2 regions of the Caballeronia sp. SL2Y3 genome follow, and region 1 is predicted to be linked to the other one. Evidence: predicted binding sites of a transcription regulator. Region 1 holds the regulator's gene; the other holds the start of a gene.

Region 1 (7,434 bases):
AGCCGTCGCCCGCAAAGGCGATCACCGTGCGCTCCGGGTAAAGCGACTTCGCCGCGATCGCGGCCGGCACGCCGTAGCCCATCGCCCCGCTCGTCGGAGCGACCTGCGAGCGGAAGTGCCGGTACGCGTAGTGCCGATGCAGCCACGTCGCGTAATTGCCCGCGCCGTTCGTGAGAATCGCGTCGGCGGGCAGGCGCTCCGAGAGCGTGCGCATGATCTCGCCAAGCTGGACGTCGCCAAGCATCGGGCGAGGCTTGCGCCAGTCGAGATACGCGGCGTGCGCGGCTTCGGCGCTTCCGGCCCACGGAACCTCGGCAGGCGGTTCCAATGAAGCCAGGAGCGACGCGATCTCCGGCATCCCCGAAACGATCGGCAGATCCGCGCTATACACGCGCCCCAGTTCCTCCGCGCCCTGATGAACGTGGATCAGCGTCTGCTTCGTCTTCGGGATGTCGAGCAGCGTGTAGCCGCCCGTCGTCGATTCGCCCATGCGCGGGCCGAGCACGAAGAGCACGTCGGCATCGCGCACGCGGGCAGCCAGCGCCGGATTGATGCCGAGGCCCACATCGCCCGCATAGTTCGGGTGCTCGTTGTTCAGCGTGTCCTGGAAGCGGAACGCGCAGCCCGCCGGCAGTTGCCATCGCTCGATGAAGCGGGCGAAATCCTGCGTCGCCGCTTCGGTCCAGCCGCTGCCGCCCGCGATCACGAACGGCTTCTTCGCATTCGCCAGCAGATCGCGCAGCCGCTCCATCTGCGCGGGCGCGGGCGACGCCGCGACGCGCTGGTAATGCGGCGCGGGCGGCACGGCTTCGCACGCTTCGGTCAGCATGTCCTCGGGCAGCGCGAGCACGACCGGCCCGGGCCGGCCCGCCGTCGCCACATGAAACGCGTGACTCATATATTCCGGCACGCGGCGCGGATCGTCGATCTGCGCGACCCACTTCGCCATCTGCCCGAACATGCGGCGGTAGTCGATCTCCTGAAACGCCTCGCGATCCATATGGTCGCGCGCGCATTGGCCGATGAGCAGGATCATCGGCGTCGAGTCCTGATACGCGGTGTGCACGCCGATGGACGCGTGCGTCGCGCCCGGCCCGCGCGTCACGATGGCGACGCCCGGCCGTCCGGTCAGCTTGCCGACGGCTTCGGCCATGTTCGCCGCGCCCGCCTCGTGGCGGCACACGATGGTCTGGATCTGCGCGGTCTCGTCATGCAGTGAATCGAGGACGGCGAGAAAGCTCTCGCCCGGCACGCAAAAGACGCGCTCGACGCCGTGATGCACGAGCGCATCCACGACGAGGCGCGCGCCGGTGGTCTGACGGGAAAGAGCGGGGGAAGCGTCGGAGGTCATGCGGTCAAGTCTCCTGTTGTATTGCGGCCGAAGCCGTTGTTGCGCATTGAGCCCTAAAGCTTACGCCGCCGCGAGGCCCGTTGTCCGCTGGCGAGCGGAATCTTTTCCCGGTCGGCTGGCGCCGGAACGTCCGGGCGTCGTCCATCAGTCGAAATACCCCTGTTTCCCACCCTTTATCCCGCGATAGGCCGAAGGGCATCTTCGCAATAATGGCTTCACTGAAAAGCGGACGCCCCGAACCATCCGGCAGCGCCCGCCTCGCAAAGATCGCAGTCTCATACCTCATCGGGGGCAAGTTTGAACATTCGTAAATTCATTGGCGCCAACAGCCGCGACGCTCTGCGCCAGGTTCGTGAAGCGCTCGGCCCCGATGCCGTCGTGTTGTCGAACCGCACGCTCGACGACGGTTCCGTCGAGATCGTGGGCGTGGCGGATCGCGACATCGCATCCATTTCGCCGGCCGCGCACGAACAGGCGCCGGCCGCATTCCCGAGCGCCACGCCGCGCTCCGCGCTCGCGCAAGCCGCAGCCGCCGTGGCCGCGAAGCAGCCCGCAGCCGCGAATCCTTACGCGAGCGGCGACGTGTTCTCGTCGGTCTTCGGCGCGAATCCTGAAGCCCATACGGATGACCTCGACCACCGCGACGCCCCGCGCGACGCCCAAGCCGACGACGCACCGCGCACGATGGCCGAATCGAATCCGTGGCTGATCGAGCACGCGCGACGCATCGCCGAGCAGGCCGCTATGCCGTCGAATCGTCCGCTGTCGGCATCCGCTGCCATTGCGCGAGGTCTCGGCGTGCCGGTGCCGCCGAAGGCATCCGCAGCGAAAGCCGCCGACAAGCTCGCCGACCAGCGCGCCGACCAGCGTGCCGAGAAGCGCGCCGACAAGCCCCAGCCGAGCAACTACGCGATGCGCGAGTCCGCGCAGCCGAAGATCGACACGCCGGACTGGGCTCGCGAAGCCGCGCAAGTCGCCGCGCGCCGCGCCGCCCACAAGATCAACGCGGGCGCGCCGCAAGCGGAAGCCTCGCCCGACAATGCGCTCGAAGGCCTGCCCGCGAACGCAGCCGCTGTCGTGACCGATGCGATCCGCGCACGCATGGAGCAAGTCGTCAACGAAACGGTGATGCACGAACTCTCGTCGATGCGCGAGATGATGGAAGAGCACTTCTCCGGTCTCCTGTGGGGCGAGCGCCAGCGCCGCAGCCCGGGCAACGCCGGCCTCACCAAGCGCCTGTTCGCGGCCGGTTTCTCCGCGCAACTCGTGCGCATGGTCGTGGACAACATGCCCGAGATGGAAAGCGCCGAGCACGCGATGGAATGGGTGCAGCAGGTGCTCGAATCGAACCTGCCGGTCATGGCGAGCGAAGACGCGCTGATGGAACGCGGCGGCGTGTTCGCGCTGATGGGCCCGACGGGCGTCGGCAAGACCACGACCACGGCCAAGCTCGCCGCGCGCTGCGTGATGCGCTTCGGCGCAAGCAAGGTCGCGCTGCTCACGACCGACAGCTACCGGATCGGCGCGCACGAGCAACTGCGCATCTTCGGCAAGATTCTCGGCGTCTCGGTCCACGCGGTGAAAGACGCCGCCGACCTGCAACTCGCGCTGTCGGAGCTGCGCAACAAGCACATCGTGCTGATCGACACCATCGGCATGAGCCAGCGCGATCGCATGGTGTCCGACCAGATTTCGATGCTCTGCGGCGCGGGTCATCCGGTGCAGCGCCTGTTGCTGCTCAATGCGACAAGCCACGGCGACACGCTCAACGAAGTGGTGCAGGCCTACAAGAGCGCGGCCGATCAGCCGCCGCTCGCGGGCTGCATCCTGACCAAGCTCGACGAAGCGACGAATCTCGGCGGCGTGCTCGATACCGTCATCCGCTACAAGCTGCCGGTGCATTACGTCTCGACCGGCCAGAAGGTGCCGGAGAACCTGTACGTCGCGACCAAGCGGTTTCTGATCAAGAGCGCGTTCTGCATTCCGCGCGAGGGTTCGCCCTTCGTGCCGCAGGACGACGAGGTGCCGGCACTGCTCTCCGCATTGTCCGCGCGCGCCACCACCGAACTGCATGAGGTCCGCTTTGGATAAGTTCGTGCTCGATCAGGCTGAAGGTCTGAGAAGGCTGCTCACGCGAGGCGGTTCGCGCGTGGTGGCGGTGGCGGGCGGGCCGGCGGGCATCGGCTGCACGTCGGCGGTCGTGAATCTGGGCGCGGCGCTGTCCGTGCATGGCAAGGACGTGCTCGTGATCGACGAGCGGGCGAACGCGGCATCCGCTGCGCGCCTCGCCGGCACGTCCGGCGCCGGGGCGCTCGCCGCGGTGATGTCGGGCCGCGAGGCGCTTCAGGACGCGGTGACGCGCACGCCGTTCGGCTTCTCGCTGCTCGCCGCGCCACGCGACGAACGCATCAGCCACGACGCCGCGCAGTGCCGCGCGCTGCTCGAAGGTCAGGCGGACATCGTGCTGATCGACGCGCAACTCGATCGATACGGCGCGCTCTCGTCGCTCGCGGCGCAGGCGCATGACTTTCTCATCGTGACGCGGGTGGCCGCGTCCGCGATCACCGAGGCGTACGCGTGCATCAAGCGTCTGCACTACGCCCATGCGATCGGCCAGTTCCGCGTGCTCGTCAATCACGTGCAGAACCCGGCCGACGCGGCGGTCGCGTTCGACAATCTGTCGGGCGTCGGGAGCCGGTATCTGGCCGTGTCGCTCGTGCAGGCAGGGTATGTGTCCGAGGATGCGCGCGTCACTCGGGCGAAGGAGCTCTCGCGCTGCGTGGTGGAAGCGTTCCCGGCGACAGCCGCGGCGCGCGACTACCGGCAGATCGCGGCGGAGCTTCTGCATTGGCCGATGCGTCCCGCCCCGACCGGGAGCGAGACGCAGGTCCGGAATGACGCGCGGTTTTCGGTTGGCGAGGCTGACAAGGGCGGACGGGAGACGGGGCGCATGGCGTCGATGTTTTCCAGTCATGCATTGACCAGTACGGCGTCGATGTGATCAAGATTAAGGTGACTCAGATGTACAACGCCCAAGGCAAACTCTCTCAGTCGGACGTCCTGACTAAATATGCGCCGCTCGTTCGTCGGCTCGGACTGCAACTCGTCGCCAAGATGCCGGCGAGCGTCGATCTCGACGACCTGATTCAGGCCGGCATGATCGGTCTTCTGGATGCGGCGAGCCGCTACAAGGAAGATCAGGGCGCGCAGTTCGAAACCTACGCGAGCCAGCGCATTCGCGGCGCCATGCTCGACGAGCTGCGTGCGAACGACTGGCTGCCGCGCAGCATGCGCAAGACGTCGCGCGAAGTGGAATCGGCGGTGCACAAGGTCGAGCAGAACCTCGGCCGCGCCGCGAGCGAAGTGGAAATTGCCGAGCACATGAAGATGCCGCTCGACGAATATCAGTCGATGCTGCAGGATCTGCACGGCAGCCAGCTGATCTACTACGAAGACTTCGACCGCTCCGCCGACGACGAGCCGTTCCTCGACCGCTATTGCGTCGACCGTTCGGACCCGCTGTCCGCGCTGCTCGACGACAGCCTGCGCGGTGCGCTGATCGAAGCCATCGACAAGCTGCCGGAACGCGAAAAGCTGTTGATGAGCCTCTACTACGAACGCGGCCTGAACTTGCGCGAAATCGGCGCGGTGATGGAAGTGAGCGAATCGCGCGTGTGTCAGCTGCACAGCCAGGCGGTCGCCCGTTTGCGCGCCAAGCTGCGCGAGCAGTCGTGGACGAGCGTCGAGGCGTAATGCGCTAGCCGGCTTCGAAGTCTCGCGCTTCGGCAAACACCGTTTTGCCGATGCCGAGACTTTTCGCGCGATACATCGCGCGGTCGGCGGCGCGCAGCACGGCGTGGATGTCGGCGTAGCGCGCGTCGGCCGCGCTGGCCAGCATGCACGCGCCGATGCTTGCCGAGACCGAAACCGGCCGCCCGTCCACCGACGCGATCGAGGCGAGCGCCGCGTGAATGCCTTCGGTGATTGCGAGGACGGCCGTGCGGCTCTGCGCCTGATGCGCGAGCACCACGAACTCGTCGCCGCCCAGGCGCGCCACGGTGTCGCTATTGGACATGCGGCGGGCGAGCACGTTGGCGAACTGCTGCAATAGCAGGTCGCCGACCGCGTGGCCGTAGGTATCGTTGACTTCCTTGAAGCCGTCGAGGTCGATCAGAAGCAGCACGGTGTCCTGCGTTGCGTCGGACATCGTGCGATTGACGATATGTTCCAGCGCGTAGCGGTTGGCGAGACCCGTGAGCGGATCGGTCGATGCCTGACGCGCGAGATCGCGATTGGCGTTGCCGAGGCGATCGACGAGCACCGTCAGGTACACCGATGCCGCCAGCACGCTCAAAGCGAGCCCGAGCGCGGCGGACAGGTTCGCGTTCCACCACGGCTGCCAGAGCGCGAGCGCGCCGATGACCGTCATCGCGGTGGCGCACGAGACGGCGAGCGTGCGCTTGCCGTAGCGGCAGCCCGAGCCGATGAGAAACCAGAAGACGACCCACAAGAGCGGCAGCGCGATTTCGCCGCCCGCGGCGAGCGCCGCGCCGACGAGCGCCTGATCGGCAATGGTCGTGACCACGAGCCGCTTCTTCGATGGCGACGCCATGCGGCTGACGATCAGCAGCGTGACTGCGCCGTAGAACACATAGAGCCCGACGATTTGCGCGACCAGCGACGCTTCGCGCGAAGGGACGAGCCACGCGAAACAGGCGTAGGCGAGGAGCACCACGGCGCCCAGCACGACGCGCAGCGTGGCTTGTTCGCGTTCGGGATGCCGAAGCGCCGCCCATGCGAAGGCATGAGGCCAGCGTGGCGGGTGATGAGCCTGCTGCATGTGAACCCCTGGATTTTGCTTTTTGTTCGTTCGACGCGCTTGGAATGGGCGCGGTCGGCCGTAGGGTTAACGGCAAAGCAGGTGCGAGGCTTGAGCTTCGTGGGAGATGACGACGAAGCGACAGATGTGCGACTTGGCGCGCCCGGCTGGGATCGAACCAGCAACCCCTTGCCTTTCTCTTTCCGTATGCGGTTATCGAGCAGGTCATCGCACGGCCCTCGTGTACGCCGAATAGCGGCGACGCAGCATGGACGGTAAAGCCGGCGCCTGTTTCGGCAAACCAGTTGAAGTGAGTCAATTGCGATCGGGCGCGTCCAGGCTGCTTGGAGCCCGCGCGTAAGCCTGCGCCGTGACGCCTAGCCGAATCCTCGTGTATGAGGCATGGACTGGAACCGACGATCGAATCGGGCAAAGGACTGGACTCGACTCAAAGCTGATCCAGCGACTGGCGCACGAAACGCTTAACCGAGCGGATAAAAAAGCAACGGCCCGCGAGCGCTCGCAGGGCGGCGAGCGGACGCACTATCACGGCTACGAGAAGGGCGAACTAAGCCGGTGGGCAGCACGACCACCGCAACGGCACCAGCCGCAAGCGCATCACGACTCATGACGACATTCTCGACATCGAGATTCCGCGCGACCGAGAAGGGACCTTCCATCCGGTGCTCATTGCCAAGGGCGAGCCACGCTTTGGCGACTTCGACGACAAGATCATCGCGCGCAATGAGCGCGCGGGAGAACCGCGATTTTCTCGTGACGATGCACGACATCGAACAATCTGCGGACTTGGTCAGCACGGTGGCCGGCTGGGCGATCGACGGGGTGCGCGAATGGGCACAGCGACCGCTCGAGCCGATATATTCAGTGGGTGTTCCCCGACGCGCTGCGGGCCAAGATCGGCGACGAAGAAGTGGTCCCCAACAAGGGGATCTACATGGCGCCGGGCCTGCGCCGCGACGGCTCGCGTGACGTGCGGGGCTCTGGATCGAGCAGGCCGAAGGCGCGAAGTTCTGGCCGCGCGTGGTCAATCACCTGAAGCTGCGCGGTGTGCAGGACATCCCGAATAATTCACGACGCCTTCGCGCCCGGCCGACAGGCAGCCGGGCACGCGCTGGCTAACCTGCCACAGATTCGGTGGCCGCGACGTGCGCCACCCACATGCCATGCAACGCGTCTTCCAGATGCTTCGCGAAGCGAGGCGCGTCGCACAGCGGCGAAGCGACGAGTTGCGCACGCAGGCCGC
Region 2 (7,434 bases), 240 kb from region 1:
GGCGCGCGTGAGCGATACCGCGTTGGTCAGCATGTCTTGTTGGCTCACATCTTTCTCCGTGCGAATCGGCTGACGCCTGCGTTACTTGTTGGTCGCGAGCGCGCCGGCGCTGTTCGTGCCGCCGAAAAGCTGCGTCAGGTACGTCGTGTTGCTTTGCATCGTCGCCATCAGCGTGTTCAACGCCGTGAACTGCGCGTTGTATTGCGACGTGAGGCTGTCCGCGTAGGTCTGCAGCTTCGCCGTCTGATCGGTCAGGCTCTTCAGGTCCGCATTGATCGCGGTCGTGCGCGTATCGATGATGCCGCCCGACTGCAGGAACGACGTGATCTTCGAATTGAGCTGCGTGCCGATGCCGTTCGTCTGGTTGAAGAGCTGACCCACGCGCGTCGCGCTGTTCGAGAGCGCCGTGGAGAGCGTCGAATCGTCGATGGACAGCGTGCCGTCGTCCTGAAGATCGATGCCGATCGACGCGAGGTTCGTCGATGTCGACGTCGAACCGGAGCCGGAATTCACGCCGCTCGTGATGATGTTGGACAGCGTGCTCTGAATGCTCTGAAGCATGGCGTCGCCGAGCAGCGCGCCGCCCTGCGAGCCGGCTTTTTTCGTGGAGTCGAACGACGACAGCGCCGCAGCCTGGCTCACGAACGAGTTGTACGCGTCGACGAATGCCTTGATCGTGCTCTTTTCCGTGGTCGTGTCGGACGAGACGGTCAACGTCTGCGTCGATCCGGCCGCAGCCGATGCCAGATTCAGCGTCACGCCGCCGATCGCGGTCGTGAGCGTGTTGGTCGAGCTGGTGACGGCCGTGCCGTCGACCGTGAGCGACGCGTCCTGCGCCGCCGACGTCTGCGTGTAGTTGCTGCTGCCCGCGCTGTACGAAAGCGACGAGTCGACGCCTGCGCCGGCCGTGACCGAAATGGTGTTGGCGGCGCCCGTCGTCTTCGACGCGAGCACGAGATGCTGACCGTCGTTGCCCGTGACGATGGTCGCGCTGATGCCGGGGTTGTCGCTCGCCGAATTGATCGACGAGGCGATGCTCGCAAGCGTGTCGGTGCCGTCGAGCGTCACGTTCATCGAACTCGATCCGAGCGAGAGCGACAGCGTGCCTGTGCCGAAGGTGTCGGTGGCGGCGTGCGCAGTCGACGAAATCTTTTGCGCGCTTGCGATGTTATTCACCGTCACCGCATACGAACCGGCCACCGCGCTCGTGCCTGCCGTCGCCGTGAGTCCGCTGCCGCTCGCCGTCGCCGTGTACGCGGCGAGTCCGGTGCCGTCGGAAAGACTCTTCAGCGAGGTTTGCAGCGACGACAGCGCGGACTTGATCTGCGAGACGGCGGACAAGAGCGTGTTGTCGCTCGCCGTCTTGTTGGCGATGTGCGTGGCCTGAGCGGTGGTTTTCGCGGTGACGAGCGAGGAGACCAGCGAGGAAACATCGAGCGTGGAACTCGTCGCGCCGCTGATGATGGACTGCGCGGCAGCGGCCAGTGTGGCGCTGACGTCGGTACTCGAGGTGGTGGTGGTCATCGGATGCTCCGGACGGACTGCCGTTTCTGTTTGCGAGCTTTCGTGAGCACAGCGCGGGTGATGACTGTCGCTGCGCTAACGAAAGCTGGGAGGCGGGCCTCCCAGTGAACTGCTGAACCCCGCCCATGTTGCGGCGGGGTAGGTCACATGCGCTTAGCCGAGGAGCTTCAGCACTTGCTGCGGCATCGAGTTCGCTTGCGCGAGAACCGAGATACCCGCTTGTTGCAGCACTTGAGCCTTCGACAGGTTCGCCGTTTCTTGCGCGAAGTCCGCGTCGGTGATGGCCGACTGTGCAGCGTTCAGGTTGGTCGACTGCGATTGCAGGCTGGTAACGGCCGACGTGAAGCGGTTCTGTTCAGCGCCGAGCGTCGATTGCAGCGTGTTGACGGTGTCGAGCGCCGTGTCGACCAGGCCGATCACGGACTGCGCGCCGCTTGCCGTGGAGATGTCGACCGATGCCGAGCCGAACAGGCCGGTCTGGCTCATCGCGGTGCTGCCGAAGTCGACGCTCAGCGTCTGGTTCGCCACTGCGCCGATCTGGAAGGCCACCGTCGAGACCGAGCCGGACAGCATGGCTTGGCCGTTGAACGTCGTCTGGCTCGACACGCGGTCCAGTTCGCCGAGACGCTGGGTCACTTCCGTCTGGAGGTAGCCGCGCTGCGTGTCGGAGAGCGAACCGTCGGCTGCCTGAACGGCCAGCTGGCGAATACGCTGCAGGTTGTCCGTCGTGGAGCTGAGGCCGCCCGACGCCGTTTGAATCATCGAGATCGCGTTGTTCGCGTTCGACACGCCCTGGTTCAGCGCGTTGACATACGACGTCATGTTCGTCGAGATCGCGAGACCAGCTGCATCGTCAGCTGCGCTGTTGATGCGCTTGCCCGACGAGAGGCGGTTAATAGCCGACGACAGCGCGCTTTGCGAACCTTGCAGGTTCTTTTGCGTCGTTTGCGACAGGGTGTTGGTGTTGATGTTCAACATTTCAAATTACCTCGTTGGTAAAGGCGCTACTAGTCTGAGTCTGAATGCGGCGTCGCGATGTTTAATGTGTTTCGCTGACTGCCTTACCTAAGGATTTCGGCCCACGGGAAAGAAACTTTAGGCCGAAGATCGAATGCGATTCGAATTTTCACGGAGTCTGCCGGCGCCTTGGCCGGCAGGGCTTAAAAGCAATTACGGCCGGGCCGGCTACACCTTTACAGGCAGCCGGCCCGCTACATCTTCATGAAGCCAGTGCGACCTCGGCCTTCTGAACCCAGGAAAGCGGGCGAAACGTCAGGCGCATCAATTGCCGAGTCTTTCCGGCCATTGCAGGCACATAGATGAGTCCGTTCGGCGACATCTCGAACATGCCGGGTTCGCGCTCGGTCATGCCGTCGTAAATGATCTCGCTCCCAGGCGAGAGCGCGCGCTGACGATCGAACTCAATACGCGTATCCAGCGTATCGGCGGGGAAGGTTGTCGCCGACGCGATCTGCATCCAGCTCATCTCCTTGCCCAGCATGAGCGCGACGTCGAAGTCGGAAATGGGCACGACGAGCGAATAGAAGCCGTCGTAAGTCGCGCGCGCGGTCAGCGTCTCGGTCGCGGTTTCGTTGCCGCGCACGAAAAGCGCGGGAATTCGCGTCTCGCGGTACGTCGTATCGTCGACGGTGAAGTCCAGACGGTGACGGCGCACGGCCATTAGAAAAATCGCCTGGTCGATGCCTGCGTGGCGCATTTCGTACGGATAACCCGGACGAAATCCCTTGCCGATGCTGCGCATATAGAACGGTCCGCGCTGACGAAGCCCTTCGATGCCCGCGTCGTTATCCGCGACGTTGAATGCGTGAATGGACGCCCCGTTGATCTCGAACACCGTCTCGTTGCCGCCGGCCACTTCGTCGCGGTCCGGGAGATACAGTAGGCGAGCGAGGCAGATGGCCGCATCGAGGCGTAGTCGTTCAGGCGTCAGGCGGGGAAAGCTGGTGGCCGGCATCGCGGCCATATCCCGGACAAAGCGCACGCAAGCATCCTGGATTTCGCCGCTTTGCGCGATTTGCTTCTCGCTTTTCGCGGATTGGTTGAGAAGCGGCGTGCCGTCGTCCTTGAAGTCATACACGCTGCCGGTTTTGAGCGAGCACATCTGCTCGAAATGGCCAATATGCGCGATCAACATCTCCATCACGTTTTCATCGGCCCAGCGGCTGTCGACGACGCCCGCGCGATCCGCACGCCAGCCGGGTGTATCCAGAGAAACGAGATAGCGCCCGACGATCTCCACGTCGTAATACTTCTTGAACAGCTTGGCGAGCGAGCGCTGGATGGAACCGTAGTAACCCAGGTCCACGATCACGAGCGTGTCGCCGCGCTCCAGTCCGACGGTGCGCTGCAGATGGCGAAAGAGCCGCTGACGAAGCGCCGCGCTGCGTTCGATGATGAGCTTCACCATGCGCGGTTCCAGCACGAGACGCCGGAACGTCTGCAGCGGATTGGCGGACGCGTTTGCCTCGGCGAGCAGTTTGCCGGTTTCCTTGGGCGGCAGTTGCAGTTGGTCGGCGCCGAACTTCATCATCTGCGGGTTGATGACCTCTGTGCTCAGATAACGCTCGATGGCCTCGCGGCTGTCGAAGGTCGAACCGGCGGCGACGAACCGCCCGACGTACGCTTCGTTGCCGATGGGGCCGCCGTGCAGCGCTTCGCATGCCCGATGAATCAGATGCCCGTCGCGCAGCAGAAACGCGAGCTTGTGCGGTCGGCCACGCGCTTTCAGATCCTCATGCGTGTCCAGCACGAAGCGCGCGAATGCGTGCATGATCGGGCCGACCGACCAGTAGCCGATGCGCTCGTTCGTGCTCAAGTCGCGGCCCTGTTGCAGGGAGCGCAGCGCGTGATGCAAGCTCGGCGCGGGCTTCGTCGCGCGGATCGACGGAAACAGCACCCGCGCTGCCATCAGTCGCTGTCGGTCCGCTTTGTGCATCTCATCGTCGCGCTGCTGGAAGTGCAGTACGCCGATGCCCATCTGCTGTGGAACGGCCCAGTCCGCGTACGGGTTGTCGCCGGTATGGAGAATGTCCGACGGCGCGACGCCCAGCCGTTCCGTCACGACATTCCAGAGTCCCGTGGATTTCGAGACACCGAATTCGGACGAACAGAACACGACGTCGATGAGCGATTCGAGCTCCGGTGCGGTTGAAAAGAGAATGCGGCGCAATTGCGCCTCTGAGTAATAGGTATCGCTGACGATCGCCGTGCGCAGGCCGCGAGTTTTCGCCTCCCGCAGGAGCCCGAGCACCGGCTCGAAGATGAAGCCGATCTCGATCTCTTTCTCGACCTCGCGCTCGGCGAGCGCACTCACGGTTGCCTCGTCGGCGTGAGGCGCGGCTTCGGCATAGATCTGTTCGAGCGTCGCCTCGCTCTTGCGGGTTGCAAAGTAGTTGTTCTTACGCGCTTCGGATTCGGCCATCGTGCGCACGCGGGCGCTCACGCCTTGTTCGACGAAGAGCGGGTCTTCGGCCAGCGCGTAGTAAACGTCGACCGGTTCCTGTACGGCGCGCCAGAAGAGCGTGTCGAAACAGTCGAAGGTCGCGACCGTATGCGACGGCGCGCGCGCCGACCACGTTTCGGCCAGCTGATCCGGAAGGACGTTCTTGTCTGCTTGCATGTGATGGACTCCGCAGCCCGCGACGGCGGGCCTGCTTTGATGGTTTTGGTGCGTCGGGCGTCTGCAGCGGGTCGTTCCTGTCCGCTCGGCATCAGCCTCTGTGATGTGTCGACGATGTTAGATGCTTGCGCCAGAACGAAAGCGCGGAACAAGCCCAGCTTTGGGCTCCATTTCGGCGCATGAGCGATGCGCGCGGCAGCGTCGCGCAATGTTGCGTATCCTTGCCGAACGTCCTCTACTCCCGCGGAGTACCCCATGCAAACTCGCAGCATCGGCACATCGGATCTGAAAGTCGCGCCGCTCGTCTTCGGCGGCAACGTGTTCGGCTGGACGGCGGACGAACGCACGTCGTTCTCCATCCTCGACGCGTTCGTCGATCACGGCCTCGATTTCATCGACACGGCGGACGTCTATTCCGCGTGGGTCGAAGGACACCACGGCGGCGAATCGGAAACGATCATCGGCAAGTGGTTCAAAGAGAGCGGCAAGCGCCACAAGGTCGTGCTCGCGACGAAAGTCGGCATGCTCGGCACGCGCGCCGGGCTTTCGGCGGCGAACATCGCGGCGGCCGTGGACGATTCGCTGCGGCGTCTGAAGACCGATTACATCGACGTCTACTTCTCGCATCTCGACGACGACAAGACGCCGCTCGACGAAACGCTCGGCGCCTATCAGAAGCTCATTCAGGCGGGCAAGGTGCGGGTGATCGGCGCGTCGAACTACACCGGCGCGCGGCTGGAAGAAGCGCTGAAAGTGGCGAAGGAGTCGTCGCTGCCGGCCTATCAAATCCTGCAGCCGGAGTACAACCTCTACGACCGCGAAGGCTACGAGACGGACCTCGAACCCGTCGCCGAGGCGCACAAGATCGCGGTCGTCACGTATTTCAGCCTGGCAAGCGGCTTTCTGTCCGGCAAGTACCGCTCCAAGGAAGACATGCAGGGCAAGGCGCGCGGCTCGCGCGTCGAGAAGTATCTGAACGAGCGCGGCCTTAGGATTCTCGATGCGCTCGACGAAGCCGCGAAGCGCCACGACACCACGCCGGCGACCATCGCGCTCGCGTGGATCATCGCGCGGCCGAGCGTGACCGCGCCGATTGCGAGCGCCACGTCCGTGCAGCAACTGGAGAGCCTCGCGGCGGCCACGCGCCTCAAGCTCGATCCGGAGGAAGTGGCGGAACTGGACGAAGCCAGCGCCTGGCAGAAATAAATCTGTTGCATCAACGAGTTGCCGTGCTTCGAAGAGTTGGCACAGGCGCGGTGTTCTGGTAACATCGCGCCCGAATCGAGAAATGTGCCCGATTTTTCGGCCGATTTTTGCGCCGCTCCGCTGAAAATGACAACGTCAAAACGTTAATCGCCAGCGGAGAACGGCGCCGAAAGTGTGCGTTCAGGCGGTCCTTTCGTGCGCACATGCCGCTTTGCGGCTGAATCCCAACTCTCTCTTTTCCGGCCTCCGTGGCCGCTTTGCTCGTGTCCGCTGCGCCTTTTTGCGCCTTCTTACGCCCGGCGGACGATCGGAGTGCCGGCGCGCGGCGGGTTTTTCCGTTGCGCACTTAGAAATACGTTTAGCAAATCAGGATTGTCATGACCACTATTGTCCTCAAAGAAAACGAGCCGTTCGATGTCGCGATTCGGCGTTTCCGCCGCACCATCGAAAAGAATGGCCTGATCGCAGAACTGCGCGAGCGCCAGTCCTACGAAAAGCCGACCACCGAGCGCAAGCGCAAGAAGGCCGCGGCCGTTGCCCGCCTGCGCAAGCGCCTGCGTAGCCAGATGCTGCCGAAGAAGATGCACTAAAGCGTCTTTACGCCGGGCCGGTTTCTTTTCGGTCCGCGAAGGCAAAACGGCGGTGCGACCCGTGAGGGCGCACCGCCGTTTTTTATTGCGGATTTTTCTTGCGGTTTCTGCTCAGGCGAACGCGTGCCGCTTAGCGAGTGCGCCCAGCAAGTGCGGCCACTCGTCGACGCTGGCGTCGTCGTGAATCTGCTCCAGTTCGATCAGAAGGTCGATGATGACCGGATCGTAGGCATTCACATTCGACGCATACAGCGCGCGCAGCAGCTTGCCGTCGTGCGCGTGCCGGTAGTACGAGATACCGACGCCTTCGAGCTCCGCTTCGTAGACATCGTCACGCACCAGCGATCCGATCGCGCACTTGCGGCCGTACGCGCCTCTCAGGCGGCACGACCCGTTGTCATCTTCCGAGACGGCGCGCTGCGCCAGCAAATGCGCGCTCACGCGATGAAAGATCTCGTTCGAACTCAACATCGT

What was found. The regulator FliA, encoded in region 1, starts transcription of late flagellar genes. The targets are predictions, from matches to a motif close to CTAAAGTTTNNNNNNNNNNNGCCGNTA.
Region 2: LDZ26_RS00490 (flagellin domain-containing protein) is a predicted target of FliA. The motif match lies at 2,597-2,623, and genes of this name have one in related genera.

What each region holds. Positions count from the first base shown of each region.
Region 1 is NZ_CP084260.1:2,698,834-2,706,267, reverse strand. It holds gene LDZ26_RS12825 (thiamine pyrophosphate-binding protein) at 1-1,351, opposite strand, end outside; gene flhF (flagellar biosynthesis protein FlhF) at 1,649-3,442, shown strand; gene LDZ26_RS12815 (MinD/ParA family protein) at 3,435-4,352, shown strand; gene LDZ26_RS12810 (RNA polymerase sigma factor FliA) at 4,373-5,104, shown strand; gene LDZ26_RS12805 (diguanylate cyclase) at 5,109-6,191, opposite strand; partial or broken gene LDZ26_RS12800 (transposase) at 6,566-7,250, shown strand; gene LDZ26_RS12795 (tetratricopeptide repeat protein) at 7,307-7,434, opposite strand, start outside.
Region 2 is NZ_CP084260.1:101,676-109,109, forward strand. It holds gene LDZ26_RS00480 (flagellar protein FliT) at 1-48, opposite strand, end outside; gene fliD (flagellar filament capping protein FliD) at 82-1,524, opposite strand; gene LDZ26_RS00490 (flagellin domain-containing protein) at 1,678-2,502, opposite strand; gene LDZ26_RS00495 (HAD family hydrolase) at 2,744-5,164, opposite strand; gene LDZ26_RS00500 (aldo/keto reductase) at 5,420-6,370, shown strand; gene rpsU (30S ribosomal protein S21) at 6,748-6,960, shown strand; gene LDZ26_RS00510 (hypothetical protein) at 7,072-7,431, opposite strand.